DNA from 3 places in the Paenibacillus sp. FSL L8-0708 genome. Region 2 is predicted to be linked to each of the others. Evidence: riboswitches for the same ligand, from Rfam matches in the RefSeq annotation. Region 2 holds a riboswitch; each other region holds the start of a gene.
The links. A riboswitch is a leader RNA that binds a small molecule or an ion and turns the genes downstream of it on or off. The one in region 2 is predicted to bind cyclic di-GMP.
Positions count from the first base shown of each region.

Region 1: another riboswitch for cyclic di-GMP. It lies ahead of NYE58_RS05230 (glycosyl hydrolase); the one in region 2 lies ahead of NYE58_RS12655 (DUF6612 family protein).
Region 3: another riboswitch for cyclic di-GMP. It lies ahead of NYE58_RS02915 (choice-of-anchor A family protein); the one in region 2 lies ahead of NYE58_RS12655 (DUF6612 family protein).

Region 1 is NZ_JBBPBC010000001.1:1,172,636-1,180,848, reverse strand. It holds gene NYE58_RS05240 (discoidin domain-containing protein) at 1-341, opposite strand, end outside; gene NYE58_RS05235 (glycosyl hydrolase) at 393-1,913, opposite strand; gene NYE58_RS05230 (glycosyl hydrolase) at 2,065-3,615, opposite strand; cyclic di-GMP riboswitch class I at 3,628-3,707, opposite strand; gene NYE58_RS05225 (sugar phosphate nucleotidyltransferase) at 3,844-5,217, opposite strand; gene NYE58_RS05220 (UDP-glucose dehydrogenase family protein) at 5,957-7,297, opposite strand; gene NYE58_RS05215 (glycosyltransferase) at 7,302-8,213, opposite strand, start outside.
Region 2 is NZ_JBBPBC010000001.1:2,689,611-2,697,823, reverse strand. It holds gene NYE58_RS12670 (FprA family A-type flavoprotein) at 1-1,164, opposite strand, end outside; gene NYE58_RS12665 (CapA family protein) at 1,434-2,450, shown strand; gene NYE58_RS12660 (NADH-dependent flavin oxidoreductase) at 2,529-3,692, opposite strand; gene NYE58_RS12655 (DUF6612 family protein) at 3,805-4,653, opposite strand; cyclic di-GMP riboswitch class I at 4,771-4,862, opposite strand; gene NYE58_RS12650 (RNA polymerase sigma factor) at 5,066-5,584, shown strand; gene NYE58_RS12645 (DUF4179 domain-containing protein) at 5,568-7,181, shown strand; gene NYE58_RS12640 (Cof-type HAD-IIB family hydrolase) at 7,334-8,134, opposite strand; gene NYE58_RS12635 (hypothetical protein) at 8,190-8,213, opposite strand, start outside.
Region 3 is NZ_JBBPBC010000001.1:616,931-625,143, reverse strand. It holds gene NYE58_RS02925 (NusG domain II-containing protein) at 1-331, opposite strand, end outside; gene NYE58_RS02920 (alpha/beta hydrolase) at 1,151-2,086, opposite strand; gene NYE58_RS02915 (choice-of-anchor A family protein) at 2,233-4,566, opposite strand; cyclic di-GMP riboswitch class I at 4,675-4,765, opposite strand; gene NYE58_RS02910 (hypothetical protein) at 5,156-5,653, shown strand; gene NYE58_RS02905 (ASCH domain-containing protein) at 5,853-6,266, opposite strand; gene NYE58_RS02900 (DUF3221 domain-containing protein) at 6,618-6,962, shown strand; gene NYE58_RS02895 (hypothetical protein) at 7,465-7,794, shown strand; gene NYE58_RS02890 (hypothetical protein) at 8,020-8,213, shown strand, end outside.

The DNA.
Region 1 (8,213 bases), 1.5 Mb from region 2:
GGCAAGCTCTGAAGAGCCGATGATTTGAGCACCGAAGAAGTAACATTAAATTCCTTCTTGCTGCCAGAAGTGCCACTCGCAGCGAATTCAGCTGCTGAGCCATCATGTTGTCCCAGATTCCAGATCACAGTACCATCCGGTATTTCTGCTGCAGCATCAGTTCCTGCAGATAGTCTCGGTATATTGGCACCTACCTTATAATCGTTTGTCCTATTCGTTCCGAAGACAGAGACAGACAACAGAAACAAGACGGTTAATGCGGCGAATTTTAGTAATAACAGTAATGGTTTGTTTGCAGATATCTTATTTTTTCTATTAGATATTCTCCTCGTTATTCCCATCCATAGGTCCTCTCTTTCTTCCGGAATGTCTTACCCTATCATTTCATTAGATTAAGGAAGGAACAATGCCCCTTGTGGAATTACCTGCTGCTTCTGGCGGGAACTCTCCCATAGCAAACGAAGATTGGCATCTCCTTCATTCTCATAATATTCAATTTGGATATCATAAAGCGTTCCGGCTGTGAGCGGGATACTTCCTTTATGAAGGGTTGCACTTTGATTTTTCCAATTGTCGATGATCAGCTTTCCGTCAATCCAGACACGGACTCCATCATCAGAGGATGCCGAAATCGTATATTTTTCACTGAATTTGGGTTTGAGTTTCCCTTTCCAGCGTACAGAAAAGTGATCTTCATTTATCTCTGAGGCAGGAGACCCGCCATGCCAATTAAAATCAATCTTACGGTCATTGCGGATAAGTACCGCTTCTCCCTCTAAATCAGTATTGTTATAGTATTCTCCAGTTAAACCCGTTAGGGTTATCGGAGTTACGGGTGCTATCGAAGGACCTCCTGTTGTGAGAACATAGTCCTCTCTTGATACTATAAACGAGTCTTTCATAAAGCTTTTAATTGACTGTAGCGTATTATTTTCTGTCAGTAATTTTCCCCAGGTCATCATATAGACCCATTTATTTTGTTTCTCAGTTAATACATCCGGGTTCGGCAGTTGCCCACTCTCCCCGATTCCGATAGGTTTACCCTCGGCCAATGCGAGCAGATCCTCATAGTAGGACTGTTTATAATCGTTATTGTAGATATCCGCAGCCAGAACATCGAGTTTATCCCCACCGGGATAATATGCAGCATATGGATCTGACCATTCATTCGGCGCATTCGGATTCCACACCCACAGTAGATTATTTAGCTTGTGTGTGTTTACAAAACGATCATAGACAATACTCCACAGCTCTGAAAAATTGTCCTTTTTCCCCCACCAAAACCAACCACCATTCATTTCATGGTAAGGTCGCCATAAGACCGGAACTCCGGCATCACGCAGCTGACCCAAATATCCAGCAACCTCGTCTAGATCTGAGATTAGCTTCTTATACTGAGCTGTCCCAGGTGTAACATAAGCATTAAATTTCTCTTGACTGAGACTTCTGTTTACATTGGACCACTCTGGAGAGGTTCCCGGTAAACTCTGATGGAAGGTCATGGCTACAATGCCACCCTCTTGATGCCATTCAATTGCACTGTCTATAACAGCTTGCCGCTGTTCTGCGATCGTCTCTTCGGATTGATTATTAATCGCCCCTAATTCATAACCATGTAGAACAGCATTTTGTCCCGAAGTATTCTTCAGCTTATGAACCAGTTCATCTGGACTTTCTAGATAATCATGCTGGCCGGACAAGATCCCTTTGCCACGTAGATTTACCAAATTACTCAGCAGTTGCTTGGCTTCTTCAGAAGCCGAAGGATTGCTTGGTATAGCCGGAGGTAGAGAGGAAGAAACACTCATAGCCTTCGGAAGACTTTTAACCTCTCCCCAAGGCAGCAAGGAAAAAATAATAAACACCGGTAACATAGTAAACAACAATCTGTTTTTCTTATAATATTTACGCAAATAAATCCTCCTTTCGGTAGCTGTACTGCCTCCACAGGTGTTAAAAACATACCTGTTATCGGACAATCGTCTTCTGACCTAATGAGGACTATAGCTTAGTAGCTCTGCAATAACGCAGAGCCACTAAGGATCGACCTTTAATTTTCATCAATCAGGAGACATCCGGAAGAAAAAGTGCACTTGCTGGAACTGTCTCTTTAGCTTGACTAGCACTTTCCCACATCAAGCGGACTCTCGCATCGCCTTCATTCTCGTAATACTCCACCTTGATATCATATAGCTGGCCAGCCTTCAGCGTTATAGTGCCCTTACGCTCAGTACCACTTTGCTTAGTCCAACTATCAATCACGGATTCCCCATTCACCCAGACACGGATACCATCATCTGAGGTAGTGTAAAATGTATATTGCTCATTATATAATGGCTTGATTTTACCGCTCCAACGTATGGAGAACCGATCAATCCCGAGGGCGGCATCCGGCGAGCCTTGCCGCCAATTGAAATCGATTATTGCATCAGTTCTGTTAAGAGCTGCTGCTCCCGACAACTGCATGTTGTTGTAATACTCTCCTGCAAGCCCCTTCGCGAGAGGAATTGCTGCCTCCCCCTCTTCTTCGGAAGGTGCCGGCGCTGGTGCGGCGCTAGGTGTCGGTGCCAGACCAGTATTTAATTTATCTCTGGTCAGGGTATAGTTGCTATTCATAAATGTTTTGATTGTGTCTGCACTGTTATTCTCGTAAAGCATTTTTCCCCAGCTCATCATATACGTCCATTTATTTTGCGATTGCTGAAGCTTCTCCAGATTAGGCATTTCACCATTTTCCCCGATCGCAATCGGTTTGCCTGCGGCTAGACTCAATAAGCTGTCATAGTATTTTTGCTGGTAATCATTTTCGTATATATCTGCTGCCAGAATATCTACTTTATCAGCACCTGGATAAGTTAGCGCATAAGGATCTGACCAAACATTGGGAGCATTCGGACTCCATACCCATAACAAATTATTTAATTTATGAACGTTAACAAAACGGTCATACATAATATTCCATAGTTTAGAAAAGTTATTTTTCTTCCCCCACCAGAACCAGTTCCCGTTCATTTCATGATAGGGTCTCCAAAGCACCGGAACGTTGGCATCGCGCAAGCTTTTTAAAGAGACGGCCACCTTATCAAGCTCAGCGATCAGATTGTTATATTGCTTGGTACCCGGTGTAACGTAACTATCGAACTCACTCTGGCTAAGTGTTTTTTTCACATTATCCCAGTCATAAGAGGTGCCCGGCAGGTTAGCATGAAAAGTCATAGCTACGATCCCGCCCGCTTTATTCCAGTTGATGGCGCTGTTCACCACACTTTGACGTTGCCAAGCCATCGTTGCTTCGGACTGGCCACTGATCGCACCCATTTCATAACCGTGAAGAGCCGCATATTGTCCGCTGGTTCCCTTCAGCATATTGTTAATTTCATCTGGACTTTCTAAATAGTCATGTTGACCGGCAATAATACCTTTTCCTGAGATCGAGTAAAAATAGTTAAGCAGCTTTACGGCTTCAGGTGAGGCACCTGGGGTAACTGGCGTTCCAGAATTTGAAGCAGCTATGACAACAGACGGCGAAATTCCAACAGCAAGCGGAAGTGCAGTCAGAAACAGGACGAGTGACAGAAATGCACCAAACAATCGATACGTACGGTAAGCTTTCAAAATAATCTCCCTTTCGGTAGCCAGGCTGCCACTCTTTCGAAGGCCCTATAGCTTTGCGTCCCTACCTTTCGATAGGTTTGCCTTTTCAATTTAAGAGAAATAATCTCTCTTACCGTAAGTATCGACGACAATTAATGATATATTAAGTGTTTTTATGACTTTTTTTGATAATTGAGTCAATTTACCTGTTTCAAGAAATTTTGAATTGGTTAAATAGATAGGTTAGACCTATGAAATGAATTGTTGTAGTTCTATATCATTCCAGTCTAAAGTAATACGTATGTTATCTTCTTCTACTAATTCAGACCCCGTCTGTACCTCTATAAACTCAACATCCGTCAAAGCAAGGATCGCGTGCTTCGTTCCTTCCGGTATACGTACCACGTCCCCAGCCTTCACATTATGTTTTTTCTCATTCAGCACAATACTTGCTTCGCCGCTGACGATTGTCCAAATTTCACTACGCTTGCGATGTAATTGATAGCTGATATTATTCCCCTCGGATATAAAAATCCGTTTGGTCAGCACTTCATTGCCTTCATCATATTTCACATAATCAATAACTTTGTAATGACCCCAACGGCGTTCCTCGTACATCGGTCTTTGTTCAAAGGTCTTCAGCACTTCTTTAATCCGTGGGCTCTCAGCTTTATGGGTAACTAGAATCCCATCCGGGCTAGCCGCAATGATCAGATCCTTCGCACCAATTACCGTAATCGGAATGTCCAGCTCATTAATCAAGCAAGTCCCCTCAGAATCCGCCGTCACAAAACCTTTTCCTACATGCTTGCTGCTCATTTCCTCTGTCAGCGTATTCCACGTTCCAAGATCCTTCCAGAATCCATCATACGGCTGCACCACAATATGTTCTTCTTTCTCCACCACTTCATAATCAAAACTGATGGAAGACAATAGCTTATACTGCTTCTGCAATTCTTCATATCCTAAAGGCAACCCTTTACGCTGCAAAATATCTAACAAGTACCCTAAGCGGAAGGCAAACACTCCGCAATTCCACAAGGCATTTTGCTCGATGAGCTGTTCTGCTTGTATGCGGTCAGGTTTCTCTTGAAAGTGACTCACCTTCATAAAACCATTTTCCCCCGCCTCTTCGGTGGTAGGAATAATATATCCGTATTTCTCTGAGGCATGTTCAGGAACAACACCCATTAGAGCCAGATTTGCTCCACTTTCCAGCATGGTCCCCTCAAGCATAGCTATGGTATCGAAAAAAGATGCTTCTACATAAGGGTCAACAGGCAATATTGCTACCGTCTCCGCTGGAGAAACACCTGCCACTGAATAAAGATAGGTAGCTGTTAAGGCGATAGCCGGAAAAGTATCCCGACGCTCCGGTTCAACGATAATCGGCACATGACTTCCCAGTTGGCTTTGTATCATTTCTACTTGGCCACGGCCGGTGGCCAGATAAGATGATTCTGCCATCCCTGCTTCCTCCAGCTGTCTCCAGACACGTTGTACCATGGATTCTGGTTCACCTTGAGGGCTTTCAAGTACCTTTAGAAATTGCTTTGAACGTGAGTCGTTGGACAACGGCCATAACCGTTTACCTGAACCGCCTGATAGAAGTACCATTTTCATAGAATGAACCCTCCTTGAATTATGGAAATCGAGCATATTTGAATTGTTATCAAAACGTCAGCTTCCACTTAGCCTTATTTCGAGCGGATGCACTAAAAAAATTTGTTAGGTAGAAACCACTCCAAGGGATTTTGGACTTCCGATCGCTGTTATCCTCAGATTTCCTGATTGAACCGCTTCTCGCGGTAGAAATCCGAGGATAGCATATGCTTTTGAAGCTAGCTTTCCTACGGAAATCTTTCGGGCGAACACTCCGTTTCTACAATTCCAAATTCCCTTTCCGTTCTTAACCTAACCAACTTCTTCTTAATACTTGATCCGTGCGTACCGGGCTGTACCAGCCGGAAGCAAGCACGTTTTTCTAAAGATTTGCTTCTGCTCCGGGGGAGGCAGCTGCAACTGCAAGAACAACTGCAAGAACAACTGCAACTACAAGAGCAAGACTAGTTGCCACCACAGAGACAGAGACAATGACAACTACAAATGCTACTGCGGTATATAATCAGAGTACCTAACTTTATAAATTGCTTAGAAACTTAAGATAAGGGAACGGAGTGACGGAGGGGAATTTTGGAACTGTAAGAGCGATAGCGTCCGCCTTTGTCTGCGGATTTCTACCGCTATCAGCGGTTAAAATCAGGAAATCTGCAGACAACAGCGGCTGGAAGTCCAAACATTCTCTGGAGTCACGGCTCATCCCTAAATAGAAAAAACACATGTTCAATCAATATAACTTAGATTAAACCGCTCCAGCTACACTAGCAGAATAACCGCTCAATCCACCCATCTGCGGGCGACCGACAGAATGATAAACGAGGCCGGTACCCTCGATTTGCTCCTTGGAATACACGTTGCGTCCATCAATCAGCACCCCATTGCGCATGCTTTTCGCCAGCTGATGCAGATCAATGTCCTTCAGTAGGCTCCAATCGGTCAAGAGGCATACGGCATCGCTGCCCTCAGCCGCCTCCTCTGGCAGATTGCACCAGCGAAGCTGCGGATGATCGTATTGCTGCCTGAAATTTGTAGCTGCGATTGGATCATATAGTTTGACTGTTGCCCCTTCAGCCACCAGTGCCTCAACAATCTCTCTGGCTGGAGCTTCGCGGACATCATCAGTGTTAGGCTTAAAAGCAAGCCCCCATATCCCAATTGTCGAACCGCGCAGGCTGCCAAGTGATTCATGCAGCTTGGAGATGATCATAAACCGTTGTCCCTTGTTCACTTCGACTACAGATTTCAATAATTTGAATTCGTAATCGACGTTGCCCGCAATTTGAATGAGCGCATTAGTGTCTTTCGGGAAACAGGAGCCTCCATAACCGATACCAGCCTGCAGGAAGGATGACCCGATTCTTTGGTCCATACCCATTCCTTGTGCTACCTCGGTTACATCAGCTCCCACTTTTTCACAAATATTGGCGATCTCATTAATAAAGGAAATCTTCGTGGCCAAAAATGCATTCGAAGCATATTTGATCATTTCAGCACTGCGTATATCTGTTACAAATACATTTTCTGTGAAACCCTTATGAAGCTCGCGCATCGTTGGTTCCAGCTCTGGATTATCAAGGCCAATGATAATTCTATCAGGATGGAGGGTATCGCGAATCGCTGACCCTTCACGTAAAAACTCAGGTGCAGACACGATATCAAAAGAATGTTGGGTATACTTAGAGATCATTTGAGAGATTTTTTCATTTGTTCCTACTGGAACTGTAGATTTAGTCATTATAATTTTGTGCCCTTCCATCGCTTTGGCGATTTCAGCGGCTGCACCCTCAATGTAGGTTAAGTCTGCTTCACCGTTAGGCAATGATGGCGTACCTACAGCAAGAATGATAATATCTGAACGGCGCACCGACGCTTGAAGATCTGCAGAAAAAGATAACCGTTCCTCACGAAGATTAAGTTCAATCAGTTCCTCGATTCCCGGCTCATAGATGGGCGATTCCATCTGTTTCAGCTTTTTAATCTTTTCCTCGTCCTTATCCACACAGATGACATGATGTCCGCCCAGTGCAAAGCACACGCCAGATACAAGACCCACATACCCAGTACCGATTACTGTCAGCTTCATATAATCATCCTCCTTTTAGAAAATTGACGTACGCCTGCTCAACATACTGCTTGAACTTAACCATAAACGCCTGCTCATCGAATTTACGTGCGTGCTCCATAATTTGATCGATATCCCAAGCGTAGGACTCTACCTCATAAATAGCATTAAGTAGATCCTCCACTTCTTGATGCTGAAAGAACACACCATTTACATAAGGAATAATAGTATCTAGTGCCCCACCTGCTTGATAAGCAATTACCGGTCTTCCTGCAGCGTTCGCTTCCAGCGGTGTAATTCCAAAGTCCTCTTCTCCTGGAAAAATAAATGCTCTACACTGTGCCATCATTCCAGTTACTTGTTCATCTTCTAGCCGGCCCAGAAACGATACATTATCCTTAGCCATGCCTTCGAGACGCTTGCGATCCGGTCCATCCCCTACGATATAAAGCTTAAGACCGTTACGATTGAAAGCCTCTACTGCCAGATCAATCCGCTTGTAGGAAACAAGCCGGGAGACAATTAAATAGTAGTCACCAATGGTAGAAGAGCTTGTAAACCGGGCTGTATTAATCGGTGGAAATATGACATCTGCATCCCGGTGATAATAATTCTGAATTCTCGTCTTCACTACTGAAGAATTGGCTACGAACTGATTCACATTTTTGGAAGTCCGTTGGTCCCACGTTTTGAGCTGCTGCATGTATACCTTAAGCATTTTTTTGAACAGCCCGGAATTCGACTGACGTTCCATGTAGGTGTCATAATCCCATGCGAAGCGCATAGGCGTATGGCAGTAACAAAGATGAAACGTATGTTTAGGAACTTGAATACTTTTCATAAAAGCACTGCTGGAACTCAGGACGATATCGAAACCGCGAAAGTCCAAATCACGGATGGCCATTGGATAAAGTGGCAGCACCCCTTTAAAATTGGT
Region 2 (8,213 bases):
CGGGGAAAATCTGATTCGTACAGGGAACTCTACATGTGTCATCCCCGTGGTTTTAATAACCTCAGATGTGCTTTGCACCGTCATGTTTGTTCCATTCAGATAATCCTGAATGACTTCAATGGCTTCACCACTCCAGCCGTAGGAGCCAAAGGCTGCAGCAAGTTTACCTTCCAGATTCATATTGTGCAATTCTTTCAGAATGTTCTCCAGGTTCCCAATCATGTCCGCGTATTTAGTGGAGCTGCCAATAAAGACCGCGTCCGCTGACGTTATGCTGTTCAGAATATCAGCGGCACTACTTTTATCTGCATCCCAGACCTCTGTCTCTATATTATTTTCCTGCAAGCATTCCTGTATGATTTTGGCCATCTTCTTGGTACTGTTTTTGATGGTGGTATATACGATGGTTGCCTTTTTTCCTTGCGTCGTTTCACGGCTCAATGTGGCGTACATCCCGATATATTTACGTATGTCCTTCCGGATCACAAACCCATGGGAAGGAGCGATCATCCGGATCTCAAGATCCTTAACAGCCTCTAACAGGGTTCTTACATATCTTCTGTGAGGATGAATAATTGCTGCGTAATAGCCCTCGAAATCTTCCGTAATATCAAACCCGGCTTCATCGCTGAATAGATTCTCCACCGCAACATGCGTGCTGAAAATATCACAAGGAAATAAGATTTGATCTTCGATACAATAGGTGATCATCGTTTCTGCGGTATGGAGATACGGTGTTTCTTTAAACAGCAGCGTTTTCCCGCCAATATCCAGCTTATCTCCGTCTTTAACCACCAGGAAGTTCCGGCTATGAAGCTTGTACATTTCCTGCAATTCGGGAACAGCAATCTCGGTGCATACGATCGTGGCATTTGCAGCCTTGGCAGCGAGAGCTGCCAGTCCACCAGAGTGATCAGGCTCTGTATGATTAATTACAATGTAATGGATATCTAGAAGATCAATCATTTCACCCAGACACTCGGCATATTCACGTCCGAATTCCATATCTACGGTATCAATGACAGTTGGTTTACCTGTTTTTAATAAATAAGAATTATAGGTAGTTCCTTTTGCCAGAATCAGGCGGTGAAATGGAACCTGGCGGTTATCGATTTTGCCTATCCAGTAAGTATCCTCGGCGATTTTTTTGAATGGTGTACTCATTTCTTTAACCTCCAATGTTTGATTGACAATGTTTATCAACAACCTTATTTTATTATGGCTGCCAAACAAAAAAGAGGATTTGAATCAAATTATAAAAGTTTGAAAAAAATGAATACCTTAAATTTAGACGATCTAAATAAAGTGATTATGCGTTGAGTCACATTTTAAATAAAAAGCCACACAAATGTTTGCACTTCGCCTTAAAGAAAGAATAACCCCTAACAACTTTATGCCATATCCTAATGAAAATAATAAAAAGGTGGATATCCATGACTGAAATACAAATAGCTGCTGTGGGAGATCTAATGGTCAAACGTTATATTATTTCGGATGCTAAACAGCCTGACGGAACCTATTTGTTCAGCCCCCTGTTTGCAAAAGTAGCTCCTTATCTGAAACAGGCTGATTTGACGATTGGCAATCTCGAAACCACCTTTGCTGGAAGCGGCCCCGAATGCCGGAAAAGTCCCCGATCAGGCGGTCCGATATTCAAATGTCCAGACGAACTGGCCCCTGCACTTAAGAAAGCCGGATTCGACGTATTAATAACGGCCAACAATCATTGCATGGATTATGGTGCCCCGGGTCTGGTTCGGACGTTACGAGTTCTGGACCGTAATGGAATCGACCACACGGGAACAGCTAAATCATTAGAAGAATCCAAGAGAACGCTTATTAAAAACGTCAAAGGAATTACGATTGGCATCCTCTCCTACACAGCAGGAACCAACCGAATTCCTGTACCAGTGAGTAAGCCATGGCTGGTTAACCGGATATCTACGCCCAAGATTATTCGGGAGATTCGAGATTTAAAAAAGAAAGTCGATCTAGTCTTGCTTTATCTGCATTTCGGAAGCGAATATCGTTACACTCCAAACAAGAGGCAAAAAGAGCTGGTCAATCTCTTCTTTAAAAATGGCGCCGACATCATACTGGGGTCTCACCCACATGTTCTTCAACCGTTAGCGCTTCGTGGAAAAAAACAATTCGTTATTTACTCATTGGGGAATTTTGTTTCGACTAAACTAATGAATATTCCTTATACACAAAGCGGTATCATTCTTACGCTTAAAATAAAGAAGGATGAAAAAGGACACACGAGTATAACTAACGTAGGTTACATCCCGACTTGTGTAGATCGAAGAATAAAAAGCGGCAGGAAAATTACAGAGATCATCCCCATCCGCGACGCATTAAAGAGAAGCGACACCGACATAAAAACAGAGCGGCGAAATCTCATGAATCGAATGTTGAAACATACGACAACAATCTTAAAGAGGGAATAGAGTCGTTACAGAAAAATAACGTTCCGCGGAATTTACCGCGGAACGTTATAGATTTAGACCTCAAAACTGTGTTTGGGTTTAGCGTAAACGATCAGGCATCATTAATTTAAGGAATTCTAGAATACCATTCTCTACTACGAGTTCTTCTCTATCTTGATCAGCAAGTACTCTTCTGATGATATCTTCTTTACCCTCCAGCACTTTACTTGTCCAATGAGGATCAATGATAAGAGACCGTCCTACTGCTACTAATTCAGCATTTGTCAACGTGTCCTCTGCGTCCTGTTTGGTACGGATATCTCCTACCCCAATTAAAGGTACACGGCCATTGATTTTCTCATGTACATATTGCAGGATTGATTTTTCTTTAAAATCTTCTGATGCAGATACTTTCTTAAAATCCCCTAATGAAATATGCAGATAATCCAGCTTTTTATCAGCTAATTTATCAATAAGATAAAAGGTATCGGTGATTTTAATTCCAGGCTCTTCATATTCTTCTGGAGAAAAACGATACCCGACAATAAAATCCTTAACCTTTGAATTGTCAACGACAGTAATAACTGCATCCACTAATTGGTTAATGAAATTAAATCTTTTCTCTAAGCTTCCGCCCCATTGATCTTCACGACGGTTGGAGTGTGGAGAGAAGAATTGTTGGATTAAATATGTGTTTGCTCCATGAATTTCTACCCCGTCAAATCCAGCTTGAATAGCACGTTGAGTCGCTTTTTTAAAATCCTCAATTACACCGAAAATTTCATTTTCTGTTAATGCTCTTGGAATTTCTGCATTCGGACGTTCGGCAGCAATGGCGCTGGAGGAAACGGGTTGTACGCCACGCAATATTTTTGAATCTGTCATTCTTCCTGCATGGAATAGCTGTAAAATAGCTTTTGTTCCATTTCGTTTAATAGTAGATGCTAATCGGCTAAGGCTAGGAATAAATTCATCGGAGGAAACACTAAGTTCACCTTCCCATCCTTTTCCACCCTCTTGTACATTTGCTGCCGCAGTGATGACCGCACCTACTTCGCCCGTTCTTAGCGAATAGTATTTCAATTCATCTTGTGTTACTACACCGTCATAAAAGCTCATTCGTGTGGTCATTGGAGCCATAACCACTCGGTTTTTTAATGTCAGCCCTCTGCGAAAAGTTAATGCTGTGTCTAGTGCTATCATCTTTTTCCCAACTTTCATTAAATTATATTTAGATAAATTATTATATACATGCGCATACATATAAATTACAGCAATGATTTATTCTTGTCAACTAATAAAGAACTGCTGTTGGATACAACAAAAAGCGCTGTTCCGCTGAACAGCGCTTTTTGCTCGTTATGAATCGTCCTTATTATTCTAGTTCGGCCGGTTTTACAATGGCTGCACCTTTATTATTTTTGGAATATTTAGCTTCGATTTTCGTGGTGTATGTATCTTTGGCTCCATCACTTACCAGCACATAACTCAGATCGACTGTCAGCTTTTCCGTTTGCCAGGTCTTAGTATTGACGAATAATTTCCACGTTACGCTTTTGGGTTGAACTATCTCTCCATCCCAGAGGTTCTCCTGGTCATAGAGTTTGATTATCCCCTTAGCTGCTGTCGGATCGGTTACCGTGAATTGTAAGACTGTTTGTGCGCCAGCAGTGCTGACTTTCATGGATTTTTTATAACTTTTGACCGAATCAAGCATGGAAACAGGATCGTATTGGCCTTTAGAGTAAAAGGCATCCCATTCCGTTTTCTCCAGTCCAAGCCAATATTGTGCATCAGGATCGATTGGCTCCCCGTCATCGTCGTAACCTTCATCTTCAGATTCATCGATCAGTTCACTTCCGTCTACAAGATAGTAAAACTCCTTGTCATTGGCATATAGACTGTACGATGTTTCTAAAAGACTACTAGCGACAGTGCCTGCTGCGGCAAAATTCGGCAGACGGTTGATATCCAGCTTCAGAGTGTTGGTGTTGCTGATACGCACCCCGCCGCTTTGAATATCCTGTTTTTTGGTCACATCCAGATGGAAATTCTTTATTGCTTTGGAGGCTGCCGTTACTTTGCTGATCATCTGATCCGCGGTTACTACTGTTGAGGTAGCTGCTGACACTACTCCTGGATTAGACATCCATCCGATCGTTCCGGACAGCAATAAAGCACCTACTGCCAAACTAGTACCTATTGTTTTGAAAAAACTGTTCATGTACTTCCCCTTTCGGCCCCTTGCGATAATGTAACGCCGTATAGGTCGAAATAATAAAAGAGCTCAAAATAGACTACATATTCTTAGAGCTATCCTTTATGCTTCATAAGACATCCCTATGGCGGCCTGGCGATCATTTCCTTCTGTCGAAAGGCTTTAGACCCATGGCTTTGTGTCATCATCTTTCGATGATTTTACCTTTAACGCGGACATTCAATTAGTTTTAATAGATTACGGACGCATGTCCCACCGCTAATTTTATCATGGTTATAATTACCTGTAAACGACTTATCTTCTATTCGAATTCGCTATGATACTCAGAAGAAATACTACAATCAAAATGAAAAATGAACGATTACATACGCTTATAAGTCTTATTAATGAGAACAGCAAAGACAGGGGGTGCAGCAAAATGAGTGACCGGGAAATTTTCGAGCTCTATAAAGAACAAGTATATTATTTTTGTTACTACTTAATGAAAAATCAGGCAGATGCGGAGGATATTTCCCAAGAGGTATTTGTAAAAGTTATCTTAGCGGATAAGTCGAAGGTAAGAAACTTGAAAGCTTGGATTTTACGAATTGCTTCGAATGAGTGCAACAGTGTGATCAAAAGGCGTAAGACGGGGTGGATGAAAGAAGTACGTAATTATTTACTATCCAGGTCTGAGGAATCAAACCCTGTAGAAAAACGTTTGGATCGACAGGAAACTAAAAAAGAATTACAAGGGTTATACCGTCAGCTTCCTGACAAAATCAGAATGGTAGTAGTCCTTCGTTTTATAAACGAATTGACTGTACCCGAGATCTCTAAAGTTATGAGCATACCCGAAGGAACTGTAAAATCCAGACTGAACAAGGGACTTGAAATACTAAATAGAATGGGTGGAACCCAACTAAAGGAGCTGAATAGTAATGAGTCTGTATATTGAAAAAGATAAACATATTCCCCGACCGGATTATGATTTGATGTGGACTGCCATAGAACAAGAAGCTTATAAACGTCAAAGAAATCTGCATGCCTCCCAGAATACTCCTAGGTCTAATAAAAAGGTTATTCCTATCAGTATTGTCTTCTCTTGCCTCTTACTTGTAGCCATTCCTGTATTCGCTAGTATGACGATTAATTGGGATAAAATTGGTGGTCGAAGTGTGAGCAATGCATTAAATAACGGCATCGGTCAACAGTATAATCTTCAAACTTCCAGTTCAGGAGTAACAATGAATTTGAACGGTGTTGTAACTGATGGAGAAAAAATGAAAATGCTGTTATCACTTGATACTAAATCTGATCTATCCCAATATACTGGATTTGCTACAGAGGAAAACATCATGACTAATGAATCCGGTGCCAAGGCAAAGGTATACGGTTATTTAGAATACGATCCTGAAAGCCAGAAACTCATTGGAGTATATGAGACACCTGATACATTAAAGGATGATAAAAAGGACTACAGGTTTGAAGCACGGAATCTCATTTTTTACCGTGATCAGAATATTCCCTTACAATCTAATCATCAAGCAGGGGATACTATCGATACTGGAGTTAAGCAATATCCAAGCATTCAAATCGAATCCGTTCGACATGTTTCCAATCAAACCATTATCCGTTACAAAGTCGCTGCATCACCATCTGACTTAGGACGGGGTAATCCACATTTGGTAGTTAGTACTGGTGGTCAAAAGAATGAAGCAATTCCAACCATCATGCCTAACGAAGGATCGGATTTATTTATTGAACAGGTTTTCAATATAACTGAATCAGATTGGAAGGAAGCTAGTCTTCATTTTAGTTACATTGAAGAAGCGAAACGATTTTCAGGTACGTGGAAGTTCGATTTTAAAGCAGATGGACAAAAAGCAAGTGAGGCGATTTACACTAAGAAACTGTATAACAGTCCTGAATTTCAAGAAAAGACCGGCATAACCTTAGATCAGCTAGTGGTTACCCCTTTAGATATCCAAATTCTAATAGATGAAAATGATTCGCTTAAAAAAGGAATTGTCCACTATAATACCGCTCAGTTGGTTATAGGTGATCAAACAATCACTGGGGGTTGGAATTTGAAGGGAGATCATTCCGAAGGCTACCAGCATTTATTTCAATTCGAATCTCCGGAATGGTATAACGACTGGTCCGATGTTCCAATGAAACTTATATTAAAGGATGCTGTCATTGAGAAACGTGATACTACTAAGAATTGGATCACTATAAACAAACCTAAAGAAGAAAAGCAGTTCACTTCACTTGATGTCGATGGGTTAAAAATTGAATTCACTTACTATACTGAGGGCGAAAATTTGATTGTCGAATCAACATCCAAATCTTCTGGCTTCAAAAGCGTTAACCAAACTACGTTACGGATTAATGGCAAAGAAGTGGTGCCTGAAATTACACCTAAGGGCATGATATCTACAGGAACTAATATTGATAGCTACAAAGATATCCCTTTCGACGAAAAAATCGAACTGAACCCTGGTATCTATAAATATAGCGATCCTAGCCGGAACGAGGAAATTAAACTTTAATAAAGGAAGTTAATCTATGTCCCGCCCTTTCTAGTTAATCCTAAGGGCGGGTTATTTATGGATAAAATCATTTCTGTTTATGTATCTCTTTTATTTCCTTCACAACAAAAAAAGCATAGAACGGACTCAAGTCCGCTTTATGCTTTCCATTATTAAGATAAACAATATTTAACCAGCGCATCTCGCACACCATGCTCGTTGTTAGACCCCGTGACAGCATTCGCTGCCGCTTTGACCTCAACCGGAGAATTATCCATCGCAACGCCCATACCCGCGTATGTAAGCATAGAAATATCATTAAAATAATTACCGATCGAAAGAACTTCCTCTTGCGGAATTCCCAGCTTCACAGCCAGATTCTTTAAGGCGTTGCCCTTGGAGGCTTCCGGATGCATCAAATCAACGAAAAATTCACCACTGCGCAAAATATTGTACTCATGGGTCCAAGTACGCCATTCACGTTCAGCTTCGTCAAGGATTTCTGATTGTGTAAATACAGTAAACTTAACAACCGGTTCACGGAAATCTTCCCATGCTGGCAGTGTAGCCGGCACGATACGGAAGTGTTCATACATATAATTGGCTTCTTTGGTCAGGTTTTCTACATTATCTACATACATATCAAAAGCCGTATTCACATCATAATGAATATCATGCTTTCTACAATAATCAATATAAGGGTCAAGACCACGAGCATCCATACCGTATTGATGCAGCACTTCCCGATCTTTCACACGAACCGTAGCAGCTCCATTATGACCCAGCACATAACCAGACAGCCCCATTTCCTCCATAAAAGGAATCGAGTTCTGCGGACTGCGGCCGGTACATAACACGATCTGCCCGCCAAGACGCGTAACTTCAGCAATGGCTTCTTTATTCTCAGTGCTCAAGTGGTGATCATCATTCAACAGTGTACCATCTACATCTAGTGCAATCAGTTTGTATCTCATACTCCCACCATCCTTGTCTTTCTTTTTCTATATATATTGAACCTGGCTATTTGAGTTAAGTTTCAGTCGCAACTGCGGT
Region 3 (8,213 bases), 2.1 Mb from region 2:
CTCTATGCGGTAGACAGACAATCGTCTGTTTGGGCAGGGTAATAAAACCAAAACCTAGGCAAACTTTATCAGCGCAATCGGCATCGTACATTTCAATCCCGTAATCATGCACCTTCAAAATGTTATAGCCGCGTTCCGTGCGGACCTCAATGGTTTGTTCTTCTTTTGTAAGCTTTACCGTTTTAAATAACTCACCGTCCACCGTTACATTGGCTATGAGATTTTTACCGGCCCCACCTTTGTCATCATTGTCCGAAAACCATCTCGGTACGAGAAAAGCGAGCGCAGCAATCAATACGATGGAAATCAGCCACACATCTGCGCGTTTCATAAAAATCTCCCTTATTTTTTAATTAAAATCCAGACTTATTAATTATAACGGTCTACCCTCAATCCTTCAATCAATGTTGGAGTTTATTGTCAGTTTTAGAGAGCTGTTCACAAAATAGGCACGCAAAATAACCCCAGCAGACACAACCCATTCGTCTCTGGCATTTTCAGTTGAAGTTTGTAGCGTTTGCAAAAAAATCCAACTTACATTTTAGCCCATTTGCACCGAGATCGCCCATCTCCTCTGGTTTACTAGCTTTTCCGGAATAATTCACAATTAACCCAATTTAAGTTACTTTCAAAATCTAAGCGCCCCTTATCGAGGTTTGTTCCTCTCTAGAATCAAATAAACCTTATCTTGGAATTCATTATTATATTTGCCTTTTAAACAATAGTGTGTTATATTTATATGGTATTTGTTTTTCGATATATTGAATATCCCCACCAAGAAGATGTCAGGCCGACTATTATACACATCGGCATTTTGGACAAAGAGGCTTTATGTTTTCTTGCAGTACTCTTCCTTTTTATGAGATTAAATTCGAAATATAGCATTCCGATTCACACTGGCGCGGTCAATGGAGCCGCAAGGGCAAAAGAGAGGTAGGGCTTTTGTCGTATTGGAAGGATTATTCTCGCCACACGGCTGCTGGAAATAACAAGGAATCAAGACACCCGTTACTCACGAACGGCGGGGGATGAATATAACGAGAAAGCATGACGGTACGATCCTTATTCAAGGACTACGTCATGTGTGGAAAAATATAGGCGCCCGATAACCGCTACCTAGCGGATATCGGGCGCTGTCTACGTTCAGGACTTATTTTACATATCGACTTATAAAAGCTGTTACTACATCTGTATACCCCGCCTTATCCGTATCATAAGACAATCCATGCCCCGCTTGCGGCACTATGAGCCTCTCTTTTGGACTCTGGCATGCCTCATACAATTCATTCATCATAGCAAAAGGTACAAAGTTATCCGCATCCCCATGAATAAAAAGAATCGGAGCCTTCGCTTTCCGCACTTGTTTTAATGCAGAGGCTTCACCAAAGCCATACCCCGCCTTCAAGCGGGTGATTAGACTTGCACTTTGAACGAAAGGGAAACTTGGCAAGCGATACATGCGTCGTAGTTGGTAAGATAATTGTGCTTTTACTGAGGTATAAGCGCAGTCCGCAACAATAGCTTTTACCTGCGGCGGAAGATCTTCCCCTGAGGTCATTAGCACTGTAGCACCACCCATAGAGACACCGTGAAGCACAATTTGAGCACTAGGCCCAGTCTTTTTAATCATGTATTCAATCCATTGCAAATAATCTTTTCGTTCCGGCCAACCAAAACCAATGTAATCCCCTGCGCTATCTCCATGCCCTCTTGCATCGGGAATTAGGATGTTAAAGCCTAAGTTCTCGTAGTAGATTTTGGCGTACGCCCCCATATCCTTTGCTTTACCTGAATAACCGTGGGCTAGAATGGCTGTGCGTCCCGCAGCACGATTAGATCGGAGTAAGTAACCTCTTAGTTTAAGTCCATCTGCAGATACGATCTCAATATTCTCGAAGCTCTGGCGAGAGACCCAATCCTTCCCCTCCCCCCAAGAAGCTCCGGCAACCGGAGGATCAGCCTTCAGATTAGGATTATTACTTAGAAATACCTTTGGCGCTCGTTTAATAGCAATACCATAGAAGAAAAATCCCACATAGATTAGAATCCCTATGATGATTACAGCGCTAATAATGAACCATATCAATTCGCCTTCGCCATCCCCTCTTCATTTCCTTTGCAACAAGAGTATACCATCTACTTAGAATGCACCAAACTATCGCAATCATGACATACAAATAGAGCCGCCATCGGAACACTCCCGAAAGCGACTCTATGTTGATCTACCCTTTATTATTTATTCTTTTTGGAGAACTTGGTTCTCATTAATAATCCGATAAGTGCAAAACCTAAACCTGCTACATAGTAAGGTGCAGGACTTGATTCACCCGTTTTTGGCAATTCCTTCACAGGTGGCTTTCCTAATGGGATCGTATCGTCCACTACGATGATTTCATCAGGTGTTGGTGTTGGCGTTGGTGTCACTGCCGGTACCGGACCTAATGGGATCTCATCATCATCAACAAGTACTTCTGTGCTATTCGACGGTGTTGGTACTGGCGCTGGTGTCGGCGAAGCTACAGGCCCAAGCGGCACAGGATCTTCTGCAAGAACTATAGTGCCAATTACGGATGATGGCGTTGGTGTCGGGAACACCGAAGTCTCTGGTGTCGACGTTGGTGTTGCTTCAGGCGTTACCGTCGGTGTTGGTGTTGCCTCAGGCGTTACCGTCGGCGTTGGTGTTGCCTCTGGTGTTACCGTCGGTGTCGGTGTTGCCTCAGGCGTTACCGTCGGCGTTGGTGTTGGTGTTGGCGTCACTGTCGGCGTTGGTGTTGGTGTCACTGTCGGCGTTGGTGTCGGCGTTGGTGTCACTGTCGGCGTTGGTGTCGGCGTTGGTGTCACTGTCGGCGTCGGCGTTGGTGTTGGTGTCGGCGTTGGTGTTGGCGTTGGTGTCGGTGTTGGCGTCACTGTCGGCGTTGGTGTCACTGTTGGCGTTGGTGTTGGTGTCACTGTCGGCGTTGGTGTTGGTGTCACTGTCGGCGTTGGTGTCGGTGTTGGCGTCACTGTCGGCGTTGGTGTCGGTGTTGGCGTCACTGTCGGCGTTGGCGTCGGTGTCACTGTCGGCGTCGGTGTTGGCGTCGGTGTTGGTGTCGGCGTTGGTGTCACTGTCGGCGTCGGCGTTGGTGTTGGTGTTGGCGTTGGTGTTGGTGTCACTGTCGGCGTCGGCGTTGGTGTCACTGTCGGCGTTGGCGTTGGTGTCACTGTCGGCGTTGGCGTTGGCGTTGGTGTCACTGTCGGCGTCGGCGTTGGTGTTGGCGTTGGTGTCACTGTCGGCGTTGGCGTTGGCGTCGGTGTCGGCGTTGGTGTTGGCGTTGGTGTCACTGTCGGCGTTGGCGTTGGCGTCGGTGTCGGCGTTGGCGTCGGCGTTGGTGTTGGTGTCGGTGTTGGCGTCACTGTCGGCGTTGGTGTTGGCGTCGGACATGGTGTTGGCGTCGGTGTCGGCGTTGGTGTCGCTGTCGGTGTTGGTGTTGGTGTCACTGTCGGTGTTGGTGTCGGCGTTGGTGTCACTGTCGGCGTCGGCGTTGGTGTCACTGTCGGCGTTGGCGTTGGTGTTGGCGTTGGTGTCACTGTCGGCGTTGGCGTTGGCGTCGGCGTTGGCGTCGGTGTCGGCGTTGGTGTCGGCGTTGGTGTCGGCGTTGGTGTCACTGTTGGCGTTGGTGTCGGTGTTGGCGTCACTGTCGGCGTTGGTGTCGGTGTTGGTCCAGGTTCATCACCATCGTATGGATAGTGGTGAAATTCACCACCACCAGTACCTTTGAGTGAAGCCGCCACTAAAGTACCGTTAATCTGACCATTAATAAAATCAACATGAGCATAGGGGGCAAGTATGCTTCCCATTACACCTATGCCTGCCATATCAAGATACGCAGCTTGGCTAAAGTTAAGCAAAATTTTCTTGCTGTTCAACACGTTATTAGGTAGAAATCCGAAGTTTTTCATTTTTACGTTAGAACCATCAATATTAATAATTGCAGTAGATCCTGAAGGAACATTTATTGTAATTCCGTAGGTATTAGAGACGTTATCTCCTGAAACATTAAAAACATTGACCGCAGGATCTGTACCTGTCAGGATAAGGTTGCCATATTGGTACACTGTTGTTCCATTCGCCGGCAATGCTGCAAGTTCTGCTGATTTGTCCTTCAAAGACTGACCTACTGCTGAAAAGTCAATCGTACTCCCCTGTCTTTTTGTACCACCCTTGAGGAGCGTTACATTCCCTGAAAAATCTCCCCCGTGCACGATATTCCCATAAACAGTACCTCCGTTGAAAGTAAGATTCCCTCCAACAACAAGTGTGTCAGTCAGGGAAACCTCTGCAGCGGTCAACCTATCTCCAACACTATAGTTGGTTAAGTTAACGTTACCTCCAGCAGCAAACCTTCCTTCCGTATCCGAAACTGTTGTTATATCCCCTAGAATAAACACGTTGTAGACCGCTGCAATTCCCAATGTAGAAGAACTACTAGCTCCAGCAACTCCAGCTCCCAATGAGGAAAGCCCACTACCTACCGTCAAAATCCCAGCTAATACAAGCGAGAGTAACGGTTTTATTCTTCTTTTCAAATGGCACACCTCCTAAAACTATGATTTATATTAATCAGAATAATTACCAGAAACTCTAAAGGACCTAACAACAAAAAAGACCGCCAAAAAGAAGTGAAATTCCCTTCTCATGGCAGTCGGACGGTCATTGTGCCTTTAAGACACTTTAGACTCCTGGACTTTGCGTCCCGCCCTTTCAGACGGTTTGCTATTATCATGACTATATATATGTATTACACTGCAAGTCCAGAACTGGTAGCTGAAGCATTCTATCCAATAACAGTCTATGACTTTTAATACTTTTGAATTAATAACAGTTTAGCGCCCGACACCCACAATTGTCAATCAATTCCTTTCGATAATTCCCCGCATTAGTACCACACAAAAAAAGCGCCTGAAGGCGCTTCGCATAAGGTTTTTCATTAAATTTTAAAGTAACTGTATATAGCCCAATATGGATATCCATAAGGGAATACTCAGAATTAAACCAAAAAACAATCCACGCTGGAGGCTGCCCTCTTTTTCCATCATAATTCTCCTTTATTTGCGTTCGATACATTAATTTTTATTATTACAATTTTTAATATAATTTATTCTTCGTTATTTAGTTGTGAATTTAATCACATTGGATAAGCTGTTTAGAAATACCATTGATTATTTTTGGAATATCGGGGTAGAATACGAATATACGTTCCTATTAGAGGTGATGAGATTCATGCATAGAGCAGAAAGCAGGGACAACATGCTGGTGAAATCTTATTTATTGCTTCCGATGATTTTATCAGCTTTCGAACGGGACTCCGCCATTTTATCTACACACTTACGAACACCCGCCCCTTATCTGGAGGTGCTTGGAACAGCTGCTGCAGTAGCTACAACAGATCTAAGGGATGTTCGTGCAGAAATGAGAAGACGGGGAATCAAGGTGTATGAGCAAAACAGACTTAATACTGGAATTGAAGCCAAGTATATATGTCGTGGCTATCATGAACGAATGCTGCTGTTGAATGACATTGTTGCGGCTCAAGCTGCCATCCATATGTGCAGATACCTAGGGCTGGATATTTCATCTTTTAAGAGTTACGAAGAACAGTACCAGATTAAGTAAAGCTGTATAGAAGCCGCTGCGCTCTCTCCCCCCAATCAATTAGTGAACAAAAAAATAGGCCTTACCATGGGAGTTGGCAAGACCTGAGAGAGATATACCACAAAACACTGGGGGGTGTTTGGTGTCTCTAATATATACCTCGAACCTGAAAAATAGCTGATAGGCACATAAAAATTACATTAAAAATATTGTTCGCCGTTCAGAAGTGATTAGAGTGCTCCCACAAGCTTAGCCGACCTTTAGCTGGAATTGGATGGCTTAATGGATGAACCCCTTCAAGCTTCCAGGCAAACCGTCCTTCACTATAGTCGCCAAAATCATATTCATTCCCATTGATCCATTCCCTTAAATCCACCTCTGGAGTAACCACATAACATCCCGCGAGCTGACCTGTAGCAATAATAGCTCCTGTCGGCAAATTATTCGCTGTATAGCCATGTTTCGCCAATACTGATTTGTACGGTTCCTGTTCACAAATCTTTTTGTCAATCCTCATTCCGGCATGGATGCCTAACTCGCCGCGGTAGGCTGTTCTCCATGAACGAGTTTCAAACTCTTTTTCACCAAGAGCAATTAAGGTCGCCCAAGGCTGCCGTATTGTTATACACCGCATGATATTTATCCCCTTTGTTTATGTTGGACGTTTTTCACGGATGCCACGGATCTCGATCTCGCGTTGTGTAATCTTGTTCACCTTGACCTGATAAATAATCCCAACCGTTTGGTCGATACTCATTTCCATCATTGATCGCCTCTAAAATAAGAACATTTATTTTTATTATATACAAACAAAAGTTCTTATGAAAATATCAATACTACAGACATTCACCTGTAACTCCCCAGAATCAATAAAGGTCGTCATAATGGAAAGGCTGCTGTTTATTCTTATATTGGTAATGTACTAAATGCTATGCCTGTGCAACCGATTTTAAACTAATGTCGTAACCACTGGAGGGGAAGGTCCATGATTCAAAAACCACGTACTACTATTAAATGGACTCTTATTTTTGTTTTTTTGTTATTCGTCACCGCCTGTAGTAAGAATAATGAAGTTTTGAAAGGAATTGTACACACAATAGATGTAGAAAATAAAAGAATTTTAGTAATTTCTGAATTAAAAGAAGAAGACTTGAACAAGGAATACAAGGAGATTCTCGAATCTAATGAGTACTCTCAAGCCATTTGGGTAAATAAAGTTGCACCTTCTAAATATAAAAAAGGCGATGAGATTAAAGTATTTTTTGAAGTAAGTGATGATTCATTCCCTGCACAAGTTACCGCCAAAAAGATCACCAAAATCAAGAATTGAGCAAAAAGAATAGAATCTACTATAAAGAAGCGGCGTCTCCAAAAGGGACGGCGCTTCTTTATAGTAGATTTAAAGAGAAATCAGAGTATATAATATGGAATATTATATACTCTCAACATCTCTGTTACGGGAATTTCCGAAGCAGAAATACCCTTCCGAATATTTACTATGAATAATCTATCCCGGACTAAACATTTACATAATCTGAATATAATAATTCCGGGACATTCTGTAAACGAAAAAAAGCTCACCAGCCGAAGCCAGTGGGCATAATCCCAAGCATTTGGGAGTTCACTCTTTGTTGGAATTACTGAAACCTTACGATGTAACAACTATAGGAGCTTATAACTTCAGGCAATGTACTATCTCCACAACAAGTAAGCTTTCAACAAGATGCAACAGACAACTATACTCATAATGGTTTCCCAATTAATTCTCCCTGTTCAAAAAGCATCTCAATCTGGTGAAATACTAATAACATTCAGTAGATTGGAGGTTTACCATGACAGAAATTGATGAGAGAAAATGGGGGCAGCAGGATCCTATCAAAGAACCACAAGATCGTTATGAACAGTTTTTAAAAGTTGTATCACTAACCTTTGTGAGTGTCACATTCACTATTATTTTCACTGAGATAAAAATGGGCAACTTTCCCCTTAAGCTCATTTTCTTTATTATTGGACAATTCCTCATTTATGGATATGTGATGAAGAATCTGTCCAAGACCTCAGAAAAATTCAAAAATTCCTGCAAGAAATTAAAAATAAAGCTACCCATTCTCTACATTTTATATTTCTTGTTTCTCTTCTATATTGGGCAACCATATTTATAAAATTACTCTGTGCAAAAAAGTGACCCCACCAACTTCCGGCAGGGTCTAGATCTATATTATAAGGGGGTTATGTAATTACTATAATCCTCTTAGCTTAAATAAGTATGAAGCCCGTCTAAAGATTTGCTGAATTTTTATTATTTTTATCGAAACCGATCAAACAAGGTAACGTATCAATCTTAATTTCCAAATTACTACATATACAAAATGGAGGTGTGTATAAAGATGAAAATATTCAGTCTATTGCTTGTAGCATTGTCTTCCATTGGAGTAGTTGCCACATTCGGATTTTCAACATTCAGCTTCATCACAGGAATTATAGGAGGGCTTATTGCAGCATTTGCAATTTCAGGTTACTTGCAGTCTGTCAGAAGTGATTACCCCAATGAGAGCTATGTGAATAAGCAAGTTAAGTATCA